DNA from 2 places in the Veillonella magna genome. Region 1 is predicted to be linked to the other one. Evidence: riboswitches for the same ligand, from Rfam matches in the RefSeq annotation. Region 1 holds a riboswitch; the other holds the start of a gene.
The links. Region 1 has a riboswitch for S-adenosylmethionine ahead of Q5873_RS00795 (5-methyltetrahydropteroyltriglutamate--homocysteine S-methyltransferase). Riboswitches for the same ligand answer to the same signal wherever they lie in the genome.
Positions count from the first base shown of each region.

Region 2: it holds a riboswitch for S-adenosylmethionine, as region 1 does, so the genes downstream of both, Q5873_RS08125 (MetQ/NlpA family ABC transporter substrate-binding protein) here and Q5873_RS00795 (5-methyltetrahydropteroyltriglutamate--homocysteine S-methyltransferase) in region 1, are expected to answer to the same signal.

Region 1 covers NZ_CAUGKU010000001.1:177,483-187,686, forward strand. The annotation lists gene Q5873_RS00775 (iron-containing alcohol dehydrogenase) at 1-1,027, opposite strand, end outside; gene Q5873_RS00780 (aldehyde dehydrogenase family protein) at 1,060-1,263, opposite strand; gene Q5873_RS00785 (branched-chain amino acid transporter permease) at 2,036-2,374, opposite strand; gene Q5873_RS00790 (AzlC family ABC transporter permease) at 2,371-3,147, opposite strand; gene Q5873_RS00795 (5-methyltetrahydropteroyltriglutamate--homocysteine S-methyltransferase) at 3,099-4,217, opposite strand; SAM riboswitch class I at 4,523-4,626, opposite strand; gene Q5873_RS00800 (Dyp-type peroxidase) at 4,945-5,886, shown strand; gene Q5873_RS00805 (hypothetical protein) at 6,197-6,343, shown strand; gene Q5873_RS00810 (MATE family efflux transporter) at 6,513-7,841, opposite strand; gene Q5873_RS00815 (hypothetical protein) at 8,036-8,695, shown strand; gene Q5873_RS00820 (dihydroorotate dehydrogenase) at 8,846-9,799, opposite strand; gene Q5873_RS00825 (dihydroorotate dehydrogenase electron transfer subunit) at 9,799-10,204, opposite strand, start outside.
Region 2 covers NZ_CAUGKU010000013.1:35,663-45,866, reverse strand. The annotation lists gene nifJ (pyruvate:ferredoxin (flavodoxin) oxidoreductase) at 1-1,849, shown strand, start outside; gene Q5873_RS08155 (WG repeat-containing protein) at 1,999-3,627, shown strand; gene pyrE (orotate phosphoribosyltransferase) at 3,916-4,503, opposite strand; gene pyrF (orotidine-5'-phosphate decarboxylase) at 4,500-5,219, opposite strand; gene Q5873_RS08140 (3'-5' exonuclease) at 5,431-6,051, shown strand; partial or broken gene Q5873_RS08135 (thymidine phosphorylase) at 6,094-7,377, shown strand; gene Q5873_RS08130 (cytidine deaminase) at 7,465-7,866, shown strand; gene Q5873_RS08125 (MetQ/NlpA family ABC transporter substrate-binding protein) at 7,953-8,777, opposite strand; SAM riboswitch class I at 8,845-8,936, opposite strand; gene Q5873_RS08120 (SHOCT domain-containing protein) at 9,170-9,700, shown strand; tRNA gene Q5873_RS08115 (tRNA-Lys) at 9,763-9,838, shown strand; gene Q5873_RS09695 (recombinase family protein) at 9,801-10,204, opposite strand, start outside.

The DNA of each region.
Region 1 (10,204 bases):
CGCATTCGCGCATAAAGTTTTCCAGTGCATCAATACCGGTCAGTGCTACTTCTTCATCGCTAAGGCTGTCATCGCAAATGTCCCACACATTGCGTGCAAAGGCAACGAAGCGCGACAAACCGTTTTTATAAATATGGCGATAATAGGTCGGAGAAATCGCCGCTAAACCCATGCCATGAGCACAATCCGTATAGGCTCCGATTTGATGCTCGATACCGTGAACATTCCAATCCTGACTCTTGCCAAGGCCCATAAGCCCGTTCAAAGCTACCGTAGCAGCCCACATCAAGTTACTGCGTGCTTCATAATCCGTCGGATTTGCCACCGCTTTACGAGCATTGGCGATAAGACCGCGCATTAAACCTTCGTTTAAATAGTCACTGGTAGTCACTTCCGTATCGGAGAAGTACTGTTCCATCAAATGGGAGAAGGTATCGAAAATACCGCTCTTCAGTTGGTACTCCGGCAAGGTCATCGTGTATTCCGGATTAAGAATGGAAAAGCGCGGTGCCAACCGTTCATCAAACAGTCGACCGATTTTCTGTTTGGTCGCCGTTTCGGTAATAACGGAACCGGTGTTCATTTCCGATCCTGTACCGGCCATCGTCAACACGGCCGCTACCGGCAAGGTATCATTGGTCACTTCCTCTTGGTTTACCCAAAAACGCGTAAACACATCGCCTTCTGCCTTAGCACTGGCAGCAATGCCTTTGGAGCAGTCCACAACGGAGCCACCGCCTACGGCAAGCACTAAGTCTACCTTGTGCTTGCGTGCCAGCTCTACACCTTCTCGAAGCTTGTCCGCCGTCGGATTGGACATAACACCGGACAATTCAACCACCGTTTTACCGGCTTCCTTCATATATTCCATGACAGCATCATACAAGCCGTTCTTCTTAATGGAATTGCGACCGTACACCATGAGCACTGTCGGACCGTACTTTGGTAGTTCCGTCCGCAGGTTTAATAATGCATTGCGTCCAAAATAAATTTTTGTCGGTGTATAATATGTAAAATCAAAATTCATAGTAAAACTCCTTTCCTATATCACATCTGCCCCTACCGGTTCACACTGATCCAACGTTCTTCCGTAAATTTTTCAATTACCCATTCGCCATTGGTACGACCTAAGCCGGACTGCTTCATGCCGCCGAACATAACATGTGCTTCGTCTTGTACGGACGGGCTGTTCACATGGCTCATACCCGTATGAATTTGACGAGCTACTCCGGTGGAACCGGTGAAGTACACGAAATCGGACAACGGATTTGTATTCGTTAAGGTATACTGACTATGTCCTTCTTACCATGTACCGTTAATATATAGTTTATCATATGTTTTCACTGTTGACATCCTTTCTCATTTTAATTAATAACTTTTAACTCATTATTTTTAATTCATTTGCCGTTGCCCGTTGGGGGCGTCGCGCCGGAGTTAAACGCTTTGTATTAGTCTCTGCTATCGGCGCCGATCCTCATTCGCCGCTGCGCTATTTCAAAGCTAAAGGTGATACGGAAGCAGCCATTACCGCTCTCTATTATGATAGCCTGCAGATTGCTCACCCCTTCCTCATCATTGGCGAACGCGGTGACTCTCGCTCAGTAGAACGTAGTGCTGCATGGCTGTTCGATCGTACCTTCGGTCGTCGCTTCTCACGCTTTCAACCGTCCGACGGTAAACAAATTGCCGCCGTCATGATTGAAAAGGCGCAGCTGCCTATCCCTAATCAGCCTACGGTGTATCGCTATCATCCGCAGGAATTTCAAGCACCGCGTACACGGTAACTCACCCGGTAGAGATCGATAAATAACAAGGTCTACAGGTATGTAAGCATACCTATGCGTAACTAATTAACTATCTATACAACTAAATAACTACCGACATAACTATATAAACGCGCAAGAATAAAAATAATAAAAGGCTGTATGCCCAGTGGTATCTCTTTTTGTTACGTTCTCGTTCAAAGTAACAAGTACCATGAGGCATACAGCCTTTTATTTGTATTCGTATGTGTTAGGTCATTTTATAAAAGCACTTAAGCAAACACGGTTTGCACCAACACCATATAAAGAATCGTCCCTACCGCAATACTAAGGAGCAAATTTCGTTTATACACATGAAGAATGACCAGCACGGCTAATGCGATGGCTTCCGGAATGCCGTAGGGATAGCTTGTTATCGTTAAGTCTTTTAACGAATACACCACCAACAGACCCATAACGGCTCCCGGCAATACATCACCTAAATATTGCACCACCGCCGGTGGCTTAGCTCGATTGGCAAAGAGCACAAAGGAAATCACCCGCGTTAGTATGGTGCCGAGCACAACAACGGCAATCGTAACATACACATGCCAATCCAAGTGTTGTATCATACCTGCGGATCCTCCTTTGCATCAATCTTCGGTTGACTATCATGACTTGCGCTTCTTTTATAGCGCCGCATACTTAGAAAAACCACGACGATAGTAATCATGGCGGGAATCATAAATCGTTCCGGTCCGACCGCGAGCAGCCAAGCCGCCGTAATGCCAAAGCCTAAATAGCAATACAGGCGCTTCCCCGCCGTGAGCAGCAGCTCCAAGAACAATACGGCGAACAATGCCGTCAATACAAACTCAATACCTTTCAGGCTAATCGTAATCAGCTTGCCGCCAAAGCTGCCTAACGCAACACCGCCAACCCAATACAAATAATTGAGCCATGTCACATGCAGATAAAACCAGCCTTTATCTATCGTATCGGGGATCTTTGTCGTTGCATTGATGGCAAAGCTTTCATCGCACATACCGTAAATGAGGGGAATCTTCTTCCACCCTGTACCGCGATAGGCCGTTACCATGGATAAGCCGTAAAAAATATGACGTGCATTCACCAATAGGGTCAGTAGGAATGCACCTAACGGATCGAATGGCGCTGTCAGCAACGCCACCGTTACGAATTCCATGGACCCTGCAAAGATGGTAGCACTCATCAAAACCGGCAAAAACGCAGGAAGTCCCTGTCCCGTTGCATAGAGCCCGTAGGATATGCCCAGGAACAGGAACCCCGCACAAATTGGAACTGTTAACGGAAACGCGTAACTAAAAGCGCTTCTCTTTACCAAACTTTTTCCGCAATGGATTTGAGAAGACTCAGTTTTTTCCACTGATCTTCATCGGTAATTGCATTGCCCTCTTCGGTGGAAGCAAAGCCGCACTGTGGGCTGATACAAAGCTGTTCTTTAGGAACATACAGCGTTGCTTCGTTAATTCTTTCAATAATATCTTCTTCTTTTTCAAGATCTGCAAACTTAGAAGTAACCAAACCTAATACGACCTTCTGGTCTTTAATATGACGTAACGGCGTGAAGCCACCGGCACGGTCGGAATCGTATTCGAGGAAGAAACCGTCTACCTTGCAATGAGCAAAGAGAATCGGCGCGATTGGATCATAGCCGCCGGAGGAGAACCAAGTAGAGCGGAAATTACCGCGACAAATATGCATGGTCACCGTCAAATCAGCCGGCTTATCTTCCAATACTTTATTGATTACTTCCACGTACTTCTGACCTACTTTATCTACATCAATGCCGCGTGCTGCATAGGCCTTACGTTTTTCCGTATCACAGAATTCGCCCCATGACGTGTCATCTAGCTGTAAATAACGGCAGCCTGCGTCATAGAATGCATGTAATGCTTTTTTATATGCCTTGGCAATATCTTCAAAAATTTCATCTTCGCTGTTGTAGCAAGCCGGCAATGTAAAATGTTCGTTTCGCACACAACAAATCAAATGTAACATGGACGGTGAAGGAATTGTCATTTTAGCTACGGCGCGGTTATTCACGATAGCATTGAACTCTTTGAAATCCTCCACAAACGGATGATCTTCGAAATCGATCGTATCGGTAATCTCGATGGTTACCGCCTTCGGCTGATGAGATTTAAATTTTACCGACCATGCATCGGCCTTTACATGAGTAATCCCCTTGAGATTTTCAAGGAAATCAAGATGCCAGAAGCTACGACGATATTCACCATCCGTAACAGCCTTGAGGCCTACGGCCAATTCTTTATCGACCAACTTAGCAATTTCTTCGTTTTCTACCTTGCGAAGGCCGGCTTTATCGAGTGTACCGGCTTCAAAAGCCTGACGGGCTTCTTTAATTTCCGGCGTACGCAAAAAGCTGCCTACAATATCATAACGGAACGGTCCTTTTTCAATAGCTGTACTCATTGTCATCTCTCCTTTACCGGTAGTCCTGTGCTACCTTATACATTCGGTCTCTTTTCTCTCTACTTGGCAAATCACCTTGGTTAGCCAACCAGTGCCCCCTGTGCTCCTATTCCAACGGCTACAATAACACGCTTCTCATATTCCCTTATGCCTCAATACATATAAGGTATTAGCACTTAGAGAACGTAGGATACCTTACCTACCTTGCATTCCAATACAAGTATTGTCCACCAAATTACAAAGGGGTACTGCCGTCCAACGACAGATATAAAAAAAGCGTTATCCTCGCAGATAACGTCTGATAGCCATCATCTGCTAGGTCAAAGCCTACTGGAATTGGCACCTTGCCCGACTCAGGCAGGTTGCCGCAGCTTCACAGGGCCATTCCCTCCACTGCTCTTGATGATCTGTATGTAGTTGGTAATACAACGATGTATCACTGTTTCTACATGATACTGTATTTGAAAAATTTTGTCAAATTGTTTTGCCGTAAGGGAAGGATGGGGCGCGGTTGGTATCTTTTTATTTTTGCGAATCACTCTCCTCTATATAATATACACCATACATAAATTTATATTCTACAAAAATATTTACTTACACTCGTTACTCCCTTGACTTCCCTTTATCCCGTATTATAATTAACTTATAGGATATATTGATAACAAAACTCAATTCATCTATCTAATAGTAAAACAAAGAAACGATAACAGAAAAGGAGGGATTAGCAATGGGAGTGGCATTGCATAATTCACAAGACGTGTACAAAGACGCAGGGAGCAGCGTGATTTTTCTAATGCTCAAATTACATCGTAAGGACCAGCCGGCGGAAAAAGAGGTTATCGCCGATATGGCCGATCGCATTCAGGCGATTCAGCGTTCCATGAACATTCGCGCAGAACATGCAAATTTAAAAATCGCCTTTGGCTTCAGTAATGATGCATGGGAGTATCTCTTCCCCGGTGCCAAGAAGCCAAAAGAATTAGAAACCTTCCAAGAAATTAAAGGCGATCGCCACACGGCCGTATCTACCCCGGCGGACTTGTTCCTCCATCTTCGCGCTACCGACGAAGCTGTCGTATACGAAGTGTGCGACCAGATTATGGATTTTCTTCGCCCTGTAACCAATGTAGTCGACGAAACACATGGTTTCCGCTATTTTGAAGGCCGGGCTATTATCGGTTTCATTGATGGCACCGAAAATCCGGTAGGTGATGAAGCAGCCGAATGGGGTATCATCGGCGATGAAGATCCCAACTTTGCCGGCGGCTCTTATGCGTTCGCGCAAAAATATATCCACGATATGGATGCGTGGAAATCCTTACCGACGGACATGCAAGAGAAAGTCATCGGTCGCCGCAAGTTCAGCGACATCGAACTGGACGATGACGAAAAAGATCCACATGCTCACAACATCATCGCCCAAGATAATCGCGATGGTAAAGAACATAAAATTGTGCGCATGAACGTGCCGTTCTCTAGTCCCGGACAGAATGAAACCGGTACCTACTTCATCGGCTACGCCCGCTACTGGGATGTAACTAAACAAATGCTGACCAACATGTTTACGCAAAACGATAAACTTTTGGATTACAGCACGCCCGTTACCGGTGCCCTCTTCTTTATTCCTTCGCGAGACGTGCTTGATGCTATCGCCGAAGGAGAATTATAATACATAAAATATATTGCTAATAACTATTACTAGATAGCCAACACCTATCGGTCAGTAACTAAAAAAGTCCCGCCTAAATTAGGTCGGGACTTTTTTACTAACAGCCGTCTTGTATGATGTGACTCACAAAACTGCTTCATCCGCTACCATGCGAATTGCATGATATGTATTGCCTTTTGCTTTTGGACTTCCATTAAATGCTATTACCATCCCTAACACGTCCTTAAATAAAAGGACTTTCATCTCCGTCTGTCGAAATATATAAATGAAAGATAAAACTAAGTACATCATCTGTATAGGAGGTAGTAGTATGAACAGCATTGTAAAAAATGGGATTTCCTTCGGTACTGCCTTGGCATTAGTCATTAGCTATGCCAACTGGCATTCAATTCCTTGGGCTATTTTCCACGGGATTCTCGGCTGGGTATATGTGATTTACTATGCCATCGTTCACTAAACCGATTTCATCATAGAGTATCCGTTGATTCAATAAGAGTAACGGTGGACCGTAAGCGATGATTTTGTTCTGCACAGGTCATGATATATACTATAAAAACGCCCTCGTCATAGCAGTGGCAGATACACGTCAAGTATCCGTCACACTATGTACGGGGGCGTTTGCCCTATTAATAGCCGTAACGTAATCGATTTGCTTTCCCATACCACGCCGCTACGAAGAAGGTAGCTACCTCGGCAATAACTACGGACCACCAAATGCCGTCCATCCCGATAAGCATTGGTAATACCAATACAGATCCGACTTGGAAGATGAGTATGCGACTCATGGAAATCACCGCCGAAATCCGACCGTTGTTAAGTGCCGTAAAGAAAGCCGATGCAAATCCATTCATACCGGCCAAGATAAAGGAAAGACAATAAATCCGAAAGGCCTCCTTCGTCATCTGCCACAAGGCTGCATCGTAACCTACAAAATAATAGGTAAGCCAACCGGCACCGGTATACGCAATAGCGGTCATCACCAAGCTGCCACCGCCGACGAGAACCAAGCTTTTCATCAGTACATTGTGAAGCTCCGATGTATTCCGCGCTCCAAAGTGATAGCTGATAATCGCCGAAGCTCCCATGCCGTAACCAAAGTAAATACTTTCAAAGGTTCCGTTCGCATAGAGCATCACACCATAGGCGGCCACACCGTCCGCCCCGATGTAACTCATCAGCTGCAGGTTATACAGAATGCCCAAAATAGAGGCGGAAATACTGGTTAACATTTCCGAAAACCCGTTAGTGGCTGCTTTCATAATAATCGGCCACTCTATAGCAGTCGTCACTAATCGCAAGGCACTGCTGTTGGGCAAATAAAAATATACCAGCGGCAACAGACCGCCCAAGACTTGGCTGAGCACGCTGGCTACGGCTGCCCCGGTAATTCCCCATCCCCATAGAACGATAAACACATAATCCAGCACCAGATTGGTCACTCCGGCAGCGACCGTCATGTATAACCCATATTGCGGCTTTTCTGCCGTTGACCACAATGCTTGCAGCATAACCTGCAACATGAAAGGAATTAAGCCGAGCAGACAAATCCATCCGTATTCCATACCGGCTGTAAACAGATCACCATCGGCTTCCATAAAATGTAAAAAGTACGGCAAGATCCATTCGCTGAGCAGCGTCATCACCGCTCCGAAACCAATCACCACATAAAGGAGCATGGAGAAATACCGATTGGCATCATCCCTGCGCCCCTCTCCCATGGTTGTTGCCACAACGGCTGCTCCGCCGGCGGAAAGCATAAAGGCTACCGACGAAGGAATGACAATCGCCGGTGTCAATACATTTACCGCAGCAAAAGCAATCTTTCCCACATAGTTTGAAACAAAGTAACCGTCCACTACATAATAGATAGACATGATAATCATCATCCAAATGGATGGTATGACATACCGAACCAATTTTCCGTATGTAAAATGTTCTGATAACTTAATCGCCATATACACTCCTCACAACTAGCACTTCATTGTATTGCACGGTATAATTCGTTACCGCACCGCAGTCATTATTATACGCTACCCACTTAGTATGCCGTCAATAACTGTAGCTACGCTTTTACCATTCACTCATATAATGATATACTAATAGTATAGAGTTCTAGTATAGAGTTCTTGCTTACAAGGAGGGTATATATATGTTGAAAGAATTTTCTGCTGCGCTTTGCGCCGCTGCACTCATAACAGTAGTCACTCCGGTGGTAGCTGCTGACACAGCATCACAACCGGTGGCAACCAACGAAGCTACGGCTGCCACACCGGACGCTACGGGAACTGCAGCGACTACGGACACTACGGCTGCTGTGACTAATGAAACAACTAACGGCAATGCAACCTCAGCTGCTCAAGATCCGGTAAGTACGCAGCGTGTTCTTATCGCCATACCTAATTCCAATCGTCAATTAGGTCTCGATAAAACGATCCTTACCGATTTTGTAACACGCACCAAAGCACTCTTCCCCTATCCGGCATACGGCACACGAGAAACAAATACGAACCTGTATCCGACACAAGTAACCTTAGCAAAATTAGCTAACGACAACGACGCTGACATCGTTGTTATGCCGGCTATCAAAAATTGGACCTTCCGCACGATTCGTCCTCGTATGGATCGCTATGGCAACGGCGAGCTCTACACCGAAATCAATGCCTCTATTTCTCTTTTTGTGTATGACAAAACTGCCGATCAGCTTTCTGAAATGACGTCATCCTATCACGCTTTGAACCAGAGCCTATCGGCAAAAAGCGAAGGTGAAGTATTGGCGTACCTTATGATGCATTTACAGCGCGCCGAATAAAAAAAGTCCAAAAGAAAAAGCGATGCCCATATATCGCAAGGGTGTCATTCGCAAGACATGACCTTTAAGATATATGAGCATCGCTTTATTTTTAAGAACCCTCTTCCATAGACCAAGCTTTCGCCTCTGATAGTCTCTTTCTTTTATATTTTATATACGCAATCCGCCAACGATGTCGCTGATATGTGTCAGCTTCTCCGCTTCTGCGTAATCATTCATTTCTTTGGCAATCCGAGCAATCGCTGTAGGGTCAACCATTGTTGCGGTACCTACCGATACGATATCCGCACCGGCCAGCATAAATTCGACGGCATCCGTACCTGTCATAATGCCACCCATCCCCATAATCGGAATCGATACGGCCTGTGCTACTTGATGCACTAAACGCAGTGCCACCGGTTTTACTGCCGGACCGGATAAGCCACCGTACAAATTACCTAATATCGGTCGGCGTGTACGGACATCGATAGCCATCCCCAGCAATGTATTAATCATGCTAATGCCGTCTGCACCGGCATCTTCCACCGCTTTCGCAATTTCTACAATGTTCGTTACATTAGGTGACAGCTTCATAATCACCGGCAAATCCGTGTGCGCCTTTACCATGCGGCACACTTCGGCAGCACTTTCCGCCTGTACGCCAAAAGCCATACCACCGTTTTTTACGTTCGGACAGCTAATATTAACTTCAAAACCGGCAATACCATCTACGGACAGCGTTTCCGCCATATAGCCATAGCCGTCCACATCAGCGGAGGAAATATTAGCCAAAATCGGTACATCATACGTTTTAAGTACCGGCAATGTATCCCGTACGAAGGTTTCCGCTCCGGGATTTTCAAGACCGATACAGTTAAGTACACCTGACGCGGTTTCCGCAATGCGCGTCCCTTTATTACCGTGACGCGGTTCCGGTGTCAGCCCCTTTACGGAGATGGCCCCTACATCGTGACTGAGATCAAGATAGCCTGCATATTCTAAGCCAAAGCCAAAGGTCCCGGATGCGGCTACGATAGGATTTTTCATCGGAATACCACAAAATTCTACGGCCAGCTTCGGATAGGCTTTGCTTGTATTATTCATATCTTTATCCGGTGTTACCATTAGAAGAACACCTCCTCTGCCGGGAAGACCGGCCCGTCCTGACATACCTTATACCGCTTACCGCCGGCACCGTCACAGCCACAGCCGAGACAACCGCCGGTACCGCAGCCCATCCGTTCTTCCAAGGATACTTGGCACGGAATGCCAAGAGTAGCCGCTTCGGCAGCTACCCCTTTCATCATCGGCGTCGGCCCACAGGTCAATACCGCCGAAAAGTCATTGTCTGCTGCCAGGGTCGGCATAAGCGCCGTAGGAAACCCTTTCGTTCCAAGACTTCCGTCATCCGTAGTGATATGCACCTTCACCGGATACGGCTTGAACAAGTCGGCCCAAAAGGATTCGCTCTTACTACGGAAGCCCAGGAGTACCTGCGCTTCTTCGCCGTCCTTTAACTTTGATGCGATG
Region 2 (10,204 bases), on a different contig from region 1:
TGCGTTCTTCAAATTGACGAACATCATTCCTGTTGACGATGCTATTGCTTACTTGAAAGACTCCGTTGAAAAGACCTATGGTAAAAAAGGTCAGAACGTTGTTGATATGAACAACGCTGCTATCGATAAAGGCGTTGACGCTCTTGTTAAGATTGATGTACCGGCTTCTTGGAAAGACGCTACCGACGAAGGTGCTGCTGCCGTTAAACCGGGTTGCCAGTCTTGCCCGAGCTATGTTGAAAATATCTGCAAACCGGTAAATGCTCAGGCTGGTTATGACCTTCCTGTAAGTGCATTCAACGGTTACGAAGACGGCACATTGCCGGCAGGTACTGCTGCTTACGAAAAACGTGGTGCAGCTCTCTTCGTTCCGCATTGGATTAAAGAAAATTGTATCCAGTGTAACCAGTGTGCGTTCGTATGTCCGCATGCTACTATCCGTCCGGTATTGGCAACTGCTGAAGAAGTGGCTGCAGGTCCGGAAAACTTCGAAGCTATCCCGGCACTTGGTGCAAAAGATCTTCAGTTCCGCATTGCTGTTTCCCCGCTTGACTGCTTGGGTTGCGGTAACTGTGTAAACATCTGCCCGGCTCCGAAGGGTAAAGCTATCGTAATGAGCCCAATCGACGGCGAAATGGAATTTGCTGAAACTTGGGATTATGCAGTTAAATTGCCGAAGAAAGAAAACCCGATGAAGAAATCTACCGTTAAAGGTAGCCAGTTCGAAACTCCGCTTCTCGAGTTCTCCGGTGCTTGCGCAGGTTGCGGTGAAACTCCGTATGCTCGCCTTGTAACTCAGCTCTTCGGTGATCGTATGGTTATTGCCAATGCAACAGGTTGTTCCTCCATCTGGGGCGCATCCATGCCGGCATCTCCGTACACTACGAACCAGGAAGGTCATGGTCCTGCATGGGGCAACTCCTTGTTCGAAGATAATGCTGAATATGGTTATGGTATGTTCATCGGTTCCCAGAAGATTCGCAAACAGCTTGCTGAAACAGCTGCTCGCGTAGCTGAAGGTGCTTCCGACGAATTGAAAGCAGCTCTTAACAACTGGGTAGAAGGTGTAAATCAGGGCGAAGGCTCTCGTGATCGCGCTAACCTCGTTGTAGAACTTCTTGAAAAAGAAGCTAATAAGACTGCAGATATGCAGGAAATCCTTGACAAGAAACAGTATCTTGTTAAACGTTCCCAGTGGATCTTCGGTGGTGACGGCTGGGCTTACGATATCGGTTTCGGTGGCTTAGACCATGTTCTTGCTTCCGGCGAAGACGTTAACGTTCTCGTATTCGATACCGAAGTTTACTCCAACACCGGTGGTCAGTCCTCTAAATCTACGCACGTAGCTGCCGTTGCTCAGTTCGCTGCCAGCGGTAAACGTACGAAGAAAAAGGATCTTGGCATGATGGCTATGAGCTATGGCTATGTATATGTAGCTCAGGTTTCCATGGGTGCTGATAAGAACCAGTTGATGAAAGCTATTACCGAAGCAGAAGCTTATCCGGGACCGTCCCTCATCATCGCTTACGCTCCGTGTATCAACCACGGCATCAAAGGCGGTATGGGCAATGCTCAGGAAGAAGCTCGTCGTGCAGTGGCTTGCGGTTACTGGGATCTCTATCGTTACAACCCGGCTCTCAAAGCAGAAGGTAAGAACCCGTTCAGCTTAGACTCCAAAGAACCTACGGAATCCTTCCGTGACTTCTTGATGAACGAAGTTCGTTACGCTTCCTTGAAGAAAGCAGCTCCGGAAATGGCTGAAGAACTCTTCGCTAAGACGGAAGCTGATGCTCAGGAACGTCGTAAGACTTACATTCGTCTCCAGAAAGGTTTCGATGAAGTTAAATAAGAAATTCCATATATCGTTTGAATGATATAGTGGTAGTATAAAGAAGGCAACAGCCTGTGGACGCACAGGTCTGTTGCCTTCTTTTTTATTGGTTCTGCGATTTGTTATAATACATGTAAGGGGAAAGATGGAGAAAGGACGTGACATAGATGAAAGCTAATTCAAAAGTAAATCGATTACGCCGGATGCTGATTGCCATGGTATGTACAACTTGCATTGGATACGGTGCGGTAAGTGCCGCTATTATAGAAAAATCACAGCATCTTGAAACTGTTCCCAACGATGCGGTTATTCATATAACTATGAATGGAGACGGAACTATTTTGTCACAAGGTACAGCAACAGAGGTTGATGGACATGACAGCACGATAGAGGCAGTGGTTGGTGACAAGGTGGCAAAGGATACCGGCGATAAGATTGCAAAGGATACCGGCAATAAGACTGCAAAGGATATCGGCAATAAGACCGCGAAGGATACCGGAGATATAAAGGCAACCAACAGTGAAAAGGCTATGATGGTGGTAAAGACAAAAAACGGTTGGGGTCTTGTAGATGAACGGGGACGACAGCTAGTAGCACCTACATATAAGACGGTGGCACAGTCTGTTGATGGCGATATTATTTTTTCGCAAAAGGGAAAGGACGCTATTGCTGTATCGTTAGCGCCTATTCGTTTGAGCCATGATGAACCGGCTGTGGGCGAAGGCGTAAATCCTTCAGACAGTTATGTGGTGTTTAAAAATGATAAGAAGCGCTACGGGTTTAAAAGAGAAGATGGCACTGTTGCCATTGAGCCTACATTGAAGGAAGTATATACCGGCTTTAGTGAGGGTATTGCTTTTGTCAAAAACAGTCATGGCGACAAGGTGGCTATTGATGGGCAAGGTAAAGAATTGTTTGCGGTAGATGGTGACTTTTTCTCTCCGTACCACGATGGACTGGCAGAAATTCAGCGTCGTACATCGGGTTTTAATTTATTAGGTGCCGTGGCCGGTATTATGATTGGTAATGTGTTTGGCGGAAGTGACGGACATCATATTTATATTGGTGTAGGCCGGTACTCGGATGATTATTTCAATGGCTTTGTTGTGAGCCGTGATAATATTAAACGTGGTTATATCGATCGGGAAGGGCATTGGATTACTAAGAAACAATGGGAGTATGTATATCCGATGATGCCATTTGGCACGGTTGTTATCAACGATGATCGTCAGTTGGGGACCATCGATCGCAAGGGGAATATGCTCATGCCTTTCGGTGATTACGAAATGGAAGAAATTACGTTTGCTAAACCGTATTTTGTATTAAAGGATACGAATACGGAAAAGCGGGGCATAAAAAATTATATGGATGGTTCGGATGTGTTGCCGTTCTTGTATGAAAAAATAAATTTATGGGATACGGATCGTTTCGTAGCGACTACGGCTACAGATAAGCGAGTATATGCGCTAGAGCCGTCACGTCATGAAGTATTTACTTTGTCGAAAAAAGCTGAGTTTGGTCCATATATCAACGGCGTAGCTTGGGTTTACAAAGATACGGCACTGGGTGGCGATGAACATGAGTATAAATTAATCGATGAAAATGGAAAGGTATTACTTTCCTTGGACGATAAAGCGATTGATGATGTGGGAAGCTTCCACGGTGATTATGCAGCGATAAAGAAAAACGGCAAATGGGGAGCCATTCGCCGTGACGGTACATGGGCAGTAGAGCCGGTGTACGATGATTTATATATGTTGCAAAGTGAAAATAAGCTTACCGTTAGTCGTCGCTAGCTTGTTCCCTTGTGGCAGCTGTCAGGGTAAAAAGATTTGGTCGGATACTATGCGGTGAAATTGTAAGACAAGTGCTAGAATAACAAGCTGTACACGACAACCGTTTGCAAAAAAGATACGAACGGAGAAGATGCTATGAAGAGGGCGACTTGAGTACTAGCGTTAGAGTACAAGCCGTACATGACAGCTGTTTTCCAAAAAAGAAGGATATGAACGGAAGAAACGCTGCGTAGCTCGCGTTTCTGAGTTCATATCCTTCTTTTACTTCATATTCTTTTTTACTCTTTTTTATTTAATATGTTTGCTTCCGCGTTCAGTCATTGGTTTGCCTTCTTTACAAAGCGGGCAATCTTCCGGATGATAGGTAGGTACGGTCAGGTGAAGCAAGGCTTCTACTTTATCGTTGGGAATACCGAAGTCTGCCGTTCCGCCACTGCGGTCGACGAGAAGACCAACGCCTACGATATCGCCACCGCTTTGGTTGACAACATCAACTACTTCGCGAACGGAACCGCCGGTGGTTACAATATCTTCGACGATAAGAACGCGAGTGCCCGGTTCGATGCGGAACCCGCGACGCAATGTCATGACACCTTTTTCACGTTCCGTAAAGATAGCGCGGGTACCTAAGGCTTTACCGACTTCGTGAGCCAAGAGAATACCCCCGGTCATAGGTCCGATAACGAGTTCTACATTTTGGTCGGCAAAGCGACGAGCCAATTCCTTGCACAACGTTTCCGTATATGTCGGATGCTGGAGCACGTTAAACTTTTCTACGTACATAGGGCTGTGCAAGCCGGAGGTCAAAAGAAAGTGACCTTCTAAAATAGCTTTCGTATCGATTAATAATTGTTTTACTTCCTGTTCTGTCATCATGGTTTAACAGCCTCCATTTCCTCAAGAATCATGCGAACGGCTTCACGGGGGTTATCCGCTTTGGTAATCGGTCGTCCGATTACGAGACGAGAAGCTCCGTCTCTAAGCGCACTGCTTGGCGTAGCGATACGCTTCTGATCATTGGCCGCAGCAAAGGCGGGACGTATGCCGGGAGTGACGATGAGAAAGTCATCGCCGCAGGCTTCACGAATTAATTTTGCTTCCAGCGGAGAGGCTACGACGCCATCGACGCCGGCATCTTTCGCTAAGAGAGCCAGTCTACGCACTTGATCGGCAATGGGAAGTTGACCGCCGATTCCGGACCAAGTTGTATCGTCAAAGCTGGTTAATACGGTAATAGCTAACAGCTTCGGACGTTCCACACCGAGTTCTTCGGCAGCTTCGCGCGCAGCATCGGCAGCTGCTTTAAGCATCACTGCACCGCCTTGTCCGTGAATAGTGATGAGGTTGGCCCCCAGACGTGTTAATGATTTAACTCCTTGCGCCACGGTATTGGGAATATCGTGGAGTTTTAAATCAAGAAACACGGACTTGCCGCAATCCCGTAAATAAGCAACGGTGTCTTCGCCGGCGGCGTAGAAAAGTTCCATGCCTACTTTGTAAAAACTAACCGCATCCCCTAATGTATCTACAATGTTTTTCATTTGTTCCATTGTCGATACATCGAGGGCCACTATGAGTCTGTCATCTGCCATAGCATATCCTCCTATTAGGCTCTCTCTATATTTATATCCTTACAATTTTTGCATAAAATCTTTGTAAAGTCAATATACAAAAGAGGGAGGTATGATATAATACTGACAAGGATGTAGAGGTGATATGATGGTGATGAGATGGGAGGTTTTTTCATCGCTATCATGAATGAGTGTGGTGGGATAGCATATCGTAGAATAGAAAGGAATATATATGTTAAACTTTGTAGCAATAGATTTTGAAACAGCCAACAAATTGCCAAACAGTGCTTGCTCGTTAGCGGTAGTGACTGTGGAGGATGGTGAGATTATAAAACGTGGATATAGCTTGATTAAGCCGCCGACGATGCAGTTTGATCCGGAATGTATTGACATACATGGCATTTTACCAAAGGATGTAGCGGATAAGCCTACCTTTGACAAGCTGTGGCCGGCAATTTATGAAAATCATTTAAAAGATAAATTGATTATTGCACACAATGCCAAGTTTGATATCGGTGTTATGCGGGCAATGCTTGATGAATACGGACTGGAATGGCCGGAGCTGGATTATACTTGTACGGTTAAAATCTCGCGACGCGTATGGCCTGATTTGGAAAATCATAAATTGAATACATTGGCAGCTTTCTTGGGAGTAACCTTTAAACATCATTACGCACTGGATGATGCGGAAACTTGTGCCAAGGTAGCCGTTGCAGCGGCCAAGGAGCGAGGCGTAGATTCTATGGAAGCATTGTTGCATGCTATTAAGTTGGAGCGTGAAAGCTTTGTGACGGAAGAAAAACGAGCACAACAGCAGGCCAAGGATGTGGGCGAGCAGATGTCTTTCTTTTAAGACAGGCATAGTACGTACCTGTGGTTAGTAGAGGTGATAATAATGCATATGTATGATTTACTGATAAAAAAACGTGACGGGGAGGCGTTGTCAGCAGAGGAAATTTGCTACATGATACACGCATACGTAGCCGGCGAAATTGAGGAATATCAGATGAGCGCTATGCTGATGGCTATCTACTTTCAGGGAATGACAGATGAAGAAACGGCGGCTCTTACCAAGGCTATGGCCGAGTCGGGAACGATGGTTGATTTGTCGGCGATTGATGGTATTAAAGTCGATAAACATAGCACCGGCGGTGTCGGTGATAAGACGACTTTTATTGTTGGCCCGTTGGTGGCAGCCTGCGGTGGCAAGGTGGCTAAAATGTCCGGTCGCGGTCTTGGGCATACAGGAGGCACCATTGATAAGATGGAATCTATTCCTCACGTACGCATTGCGTTGGCGCAAGATGAATTCTTTCGTATTGTAAATACCATAGGTGTTAGTATTGTGGGTCAATCCGATACGCTGGCACCGGCGGATAAAAAATTATATGCGTTGCGTGATGTTATCGGAACGGTAGACAGTATGCCTCTCATTGCATCCTCGGTGATGAGTAAAAAGCTGGCTTCCGGTAGTGATGCCATTCTGTTGGATGTTAAGGTCGGAAGCGGCGCATTTATGAAAACCGTTGATGATGGCTTGGCTTTGGCACGTTTAATGGTACATATTGGTGAAGCTAACGGACGTCGTACCGTAGCGTTATTGACAGATATGGATTGCCCGTTGGGACAGGCGGTAGGTAACGCAAATGAAATGCGCGAGGTCATTGCCACATTGCGAGGTAAGGGACCGGCCGATTTAACGGAAGAAGCATTGCTGATCGCAGCGAATATGCTCTATCTATGCGGCAAAGGAAGCTATGAAGAGTGTCAAGTTAAGGTGAAAAATGCACTGAGCGATGGTAGCGGGTTAGAAAAATTGGCGGCCATGATAGAAGCGCAAGGGGGCGATGTGTTCGCCGTCGAAACAAAGGAAGCGGTAACAACTGCGCATGAAGCATATGTGTACGCATCTAGCAATGGGTATGTGACACACATGGATGCGGAAGCAATCGGTCTTTCCGCTGTTCATCTTGGTGCCGGTCGACTTAACAAGGGAGATACCATTAACTATCGGGCGGGCATATATGTCTTGAAAAAGATAGGCGATGCTGTTCAGGCCGGTGAAGCGCTGGCGAAGCTGACTTCGGATTCTAAGGAAGGATTAGTGGATGCGTGCAAGCGGTACGCGGCGGCGGTAACTATCGGCGATACACCTGTACAACGGGCGCCATTGATTTTGGCACGTGTTACGAAAGATGGCGTTGAACGATTTGATCGAGGGCAAGATATAAGGGAAGGACAAGTAGCTGACGGGTTATCAAAAGAGATAGATAGCGATGAATTGCTGCGGCAGGCAAGAATGTCACGCGAACAAGCATATGTACCGTATTCACACTTTCCCGTAGGTGCGGCGGTGTTGACGGAATCGGGTGCGATTTATGGCGGCTGTAATATTGAAAATGCATCGTTTGGTCTTACAAATTGTGCGGAACGGACAGCTATCTACAAGTCTGTAGCCGATGGGCATACACGTTTCAAGGCATTGGCGGTTATTGCGGATACGCCGGATGTGTGTGCACCGTGCGGAGCTTGTCGACAGGTAATCAGTGAATTTGCAATTCCGTATATTATCTTAGCAAATATGGAGGGACGTGTAGCAACATACACGGCGGAAGAGTTGTTGCCCCTTTCATTTACGGCAAAGGATATAAAACAGAATAAGCAATAAAAAGAAGAAGCTGTAACGAAATGAGATGTTTCACTCGTTTCATTACAGCTTCTTTTTATTTTACGTGTGAATTTACCGGTAAGACCTTAGAAGGCCGGTAAAATAGCACCTTTGTATTTGTCTTCGATGAATTTCTTTACTTCCGGAGACTGGAGTGCAGCCATTAATTTTTTAATTTCCGGACGATCTTGGTCACCGCTGCGTACAGCTACGATATTAGCGTACGGGGAATCTTTATCTTCCAAGGCAAGTGCATCTTTCAACGGATTAAGGTTGGCTTCCAATGCAAAGTTGGTGTTGATAACAGCAACCGTTACATCATCAAGACTACGCGGCAATTGTGCAGCTTCTAATTCTACAAACTGAAGATTTTTCTTGTTGTCTACTACATCTTCTTTAGTAGCCGTAATATTTTTGGGATCCTTTAAGGAAATGAGGCCGGCTTTTTGCAAGAGAAGAAGTGCGCGACCACCGTTAGTAGGATCATTAGGAATGGCTACTTTAGCACCGTCCGGCAACTCTTTCAAATCTTTGATCTTAGACGAGTATACGCCCATCGGTTCGACATGAACGGAACCGGCAGATGCTAAGTTTTCATTGTGTTCTTTGGCAAATTTTTCCATGTACGGTACATGCTGGAAGAAGTTGGCATCCAGCTCTTTATCGTTAAGAGCCATATTCGGTTTTACATAATCAGTAAATTCAATTACTTTTAAGTTGATGCCTTCTTTAGCAAGAATTGGTTTTACTTGCTCTAAAATTTCAGCATGGGGCACCGGAGATGCTCCGATAGTTAAGGTTACTTGTTTCTGATCGCCACCGGCTGATGCGGTTTTGTCGCTGCCACAACCGGATAATAATAGGGCCCCACCAAGTACAACCGTGGCGGCTAAAGCAAATAATTTTTTCATGGGAATCCTCCTTCTTTCTCATAAAAAAAGCGATGACTGCGTGTGCCGAGTCATCGTTGTATGTACAAGTTTATCTCTCGGTCTACACCGCAGGAATTAGCACCATCGAATGGTTGCCGGATTTCATAGGGCCAGTCCCTCCATCGCTCTCGATAAAAAATATGTTGTTCTCCTATGGACAGTAGTATATCGTGAAAGTTAAGGTTTGTAAAGAGGCAAATGAGAGAGAGTTACAACATCTAAAAAAGAATATGATATAATTAAGAAAAGTAACAAGAGGGAAAGTCGTTGTAAAGCAATTAAAATCGGGAAAACGATGAGCCGTTGGAAGCGGTAAGATAGACGTAGTTTGCGGAAGCAATGCATATGCGGATATAGGCTAGGAGGTATGTATGGGATTCTTTGACTTTTTTAAATCATCAAAGGCAGCTAATGCAGAAACATATTCACCGGGAAGTCGCATTGACGGGATAACATTAATTTTTACGCCCTCTACCGGCACTATTGAATATCAAGGGCGGTATGGTATGCGCGGTTCGTTTCAAAATCGAGATGTACGAACGGTAGAATATAAGGCAGTAAGTAATACGCACGGAGTGCTTCTCATACAAGGGAATGAGGGGACTTTGTTTACAACGGATGTGTTGCGTCGCGGTGTTTGTGACAATGCGAAAACTTGGATAGACGCACGGTTGCCCAGTGCAGAAGAAATCGCACCAAAAGCAAATGCAGCAACTGAGATAGATGGGCAGCAAGGCGAATCGGCAACGGTACACTCAGCGTCATTAACGTCTGCTGCATCAGTGGCTGATGGGGAAGACGTATATGAAGAGTTAAAAAAATTAAAGGAGCTCTATGATCTTCATATTCTAACCGAAGAGGAGTTTGAAGCGAAAAAAGCGGTACTATTAAAGAGAATTTGAAAAAGTTTAAATTAGGTCTTTACAAGACAGGGCATTTCCGTATATAATAGTCGATGTCATGAGGACCACTAGCTCAGCTGGCAGAGCACCTGACTCTTAATCAGGGTGTCCAGGGTTCGAACCCCTGGTGGTCCACCACACTGCTTATTCGCGAACTTTCTACTTCCTCTACGTTGGGGAGTGTAGGGAGTTCGCTTTTGTAATTATAGGAGATTTCGATTTTATCATCGTAAATAACAATTTCCCGGATAAAGGCATCAATGATTTTGCGGCGGGCGCTCTCGGTTCTGAGGTCGCCTGCTATTATTTTTTCTAGGAAGAACATGATGTGTTCTTTCGTTACATTGAATCCTCTACTGGTTAGTTGTAACTCAGATAGCCGGCTTTCTATACCACTAATTTCCTTGTCTACTGCCGCAATGCGATCTTTCAATCCTTCGGCGCTTACTCCGGAGGCAATGGCATCAAGGTAATTATCCATTTTCTTTTTTGCGACGGTTAACT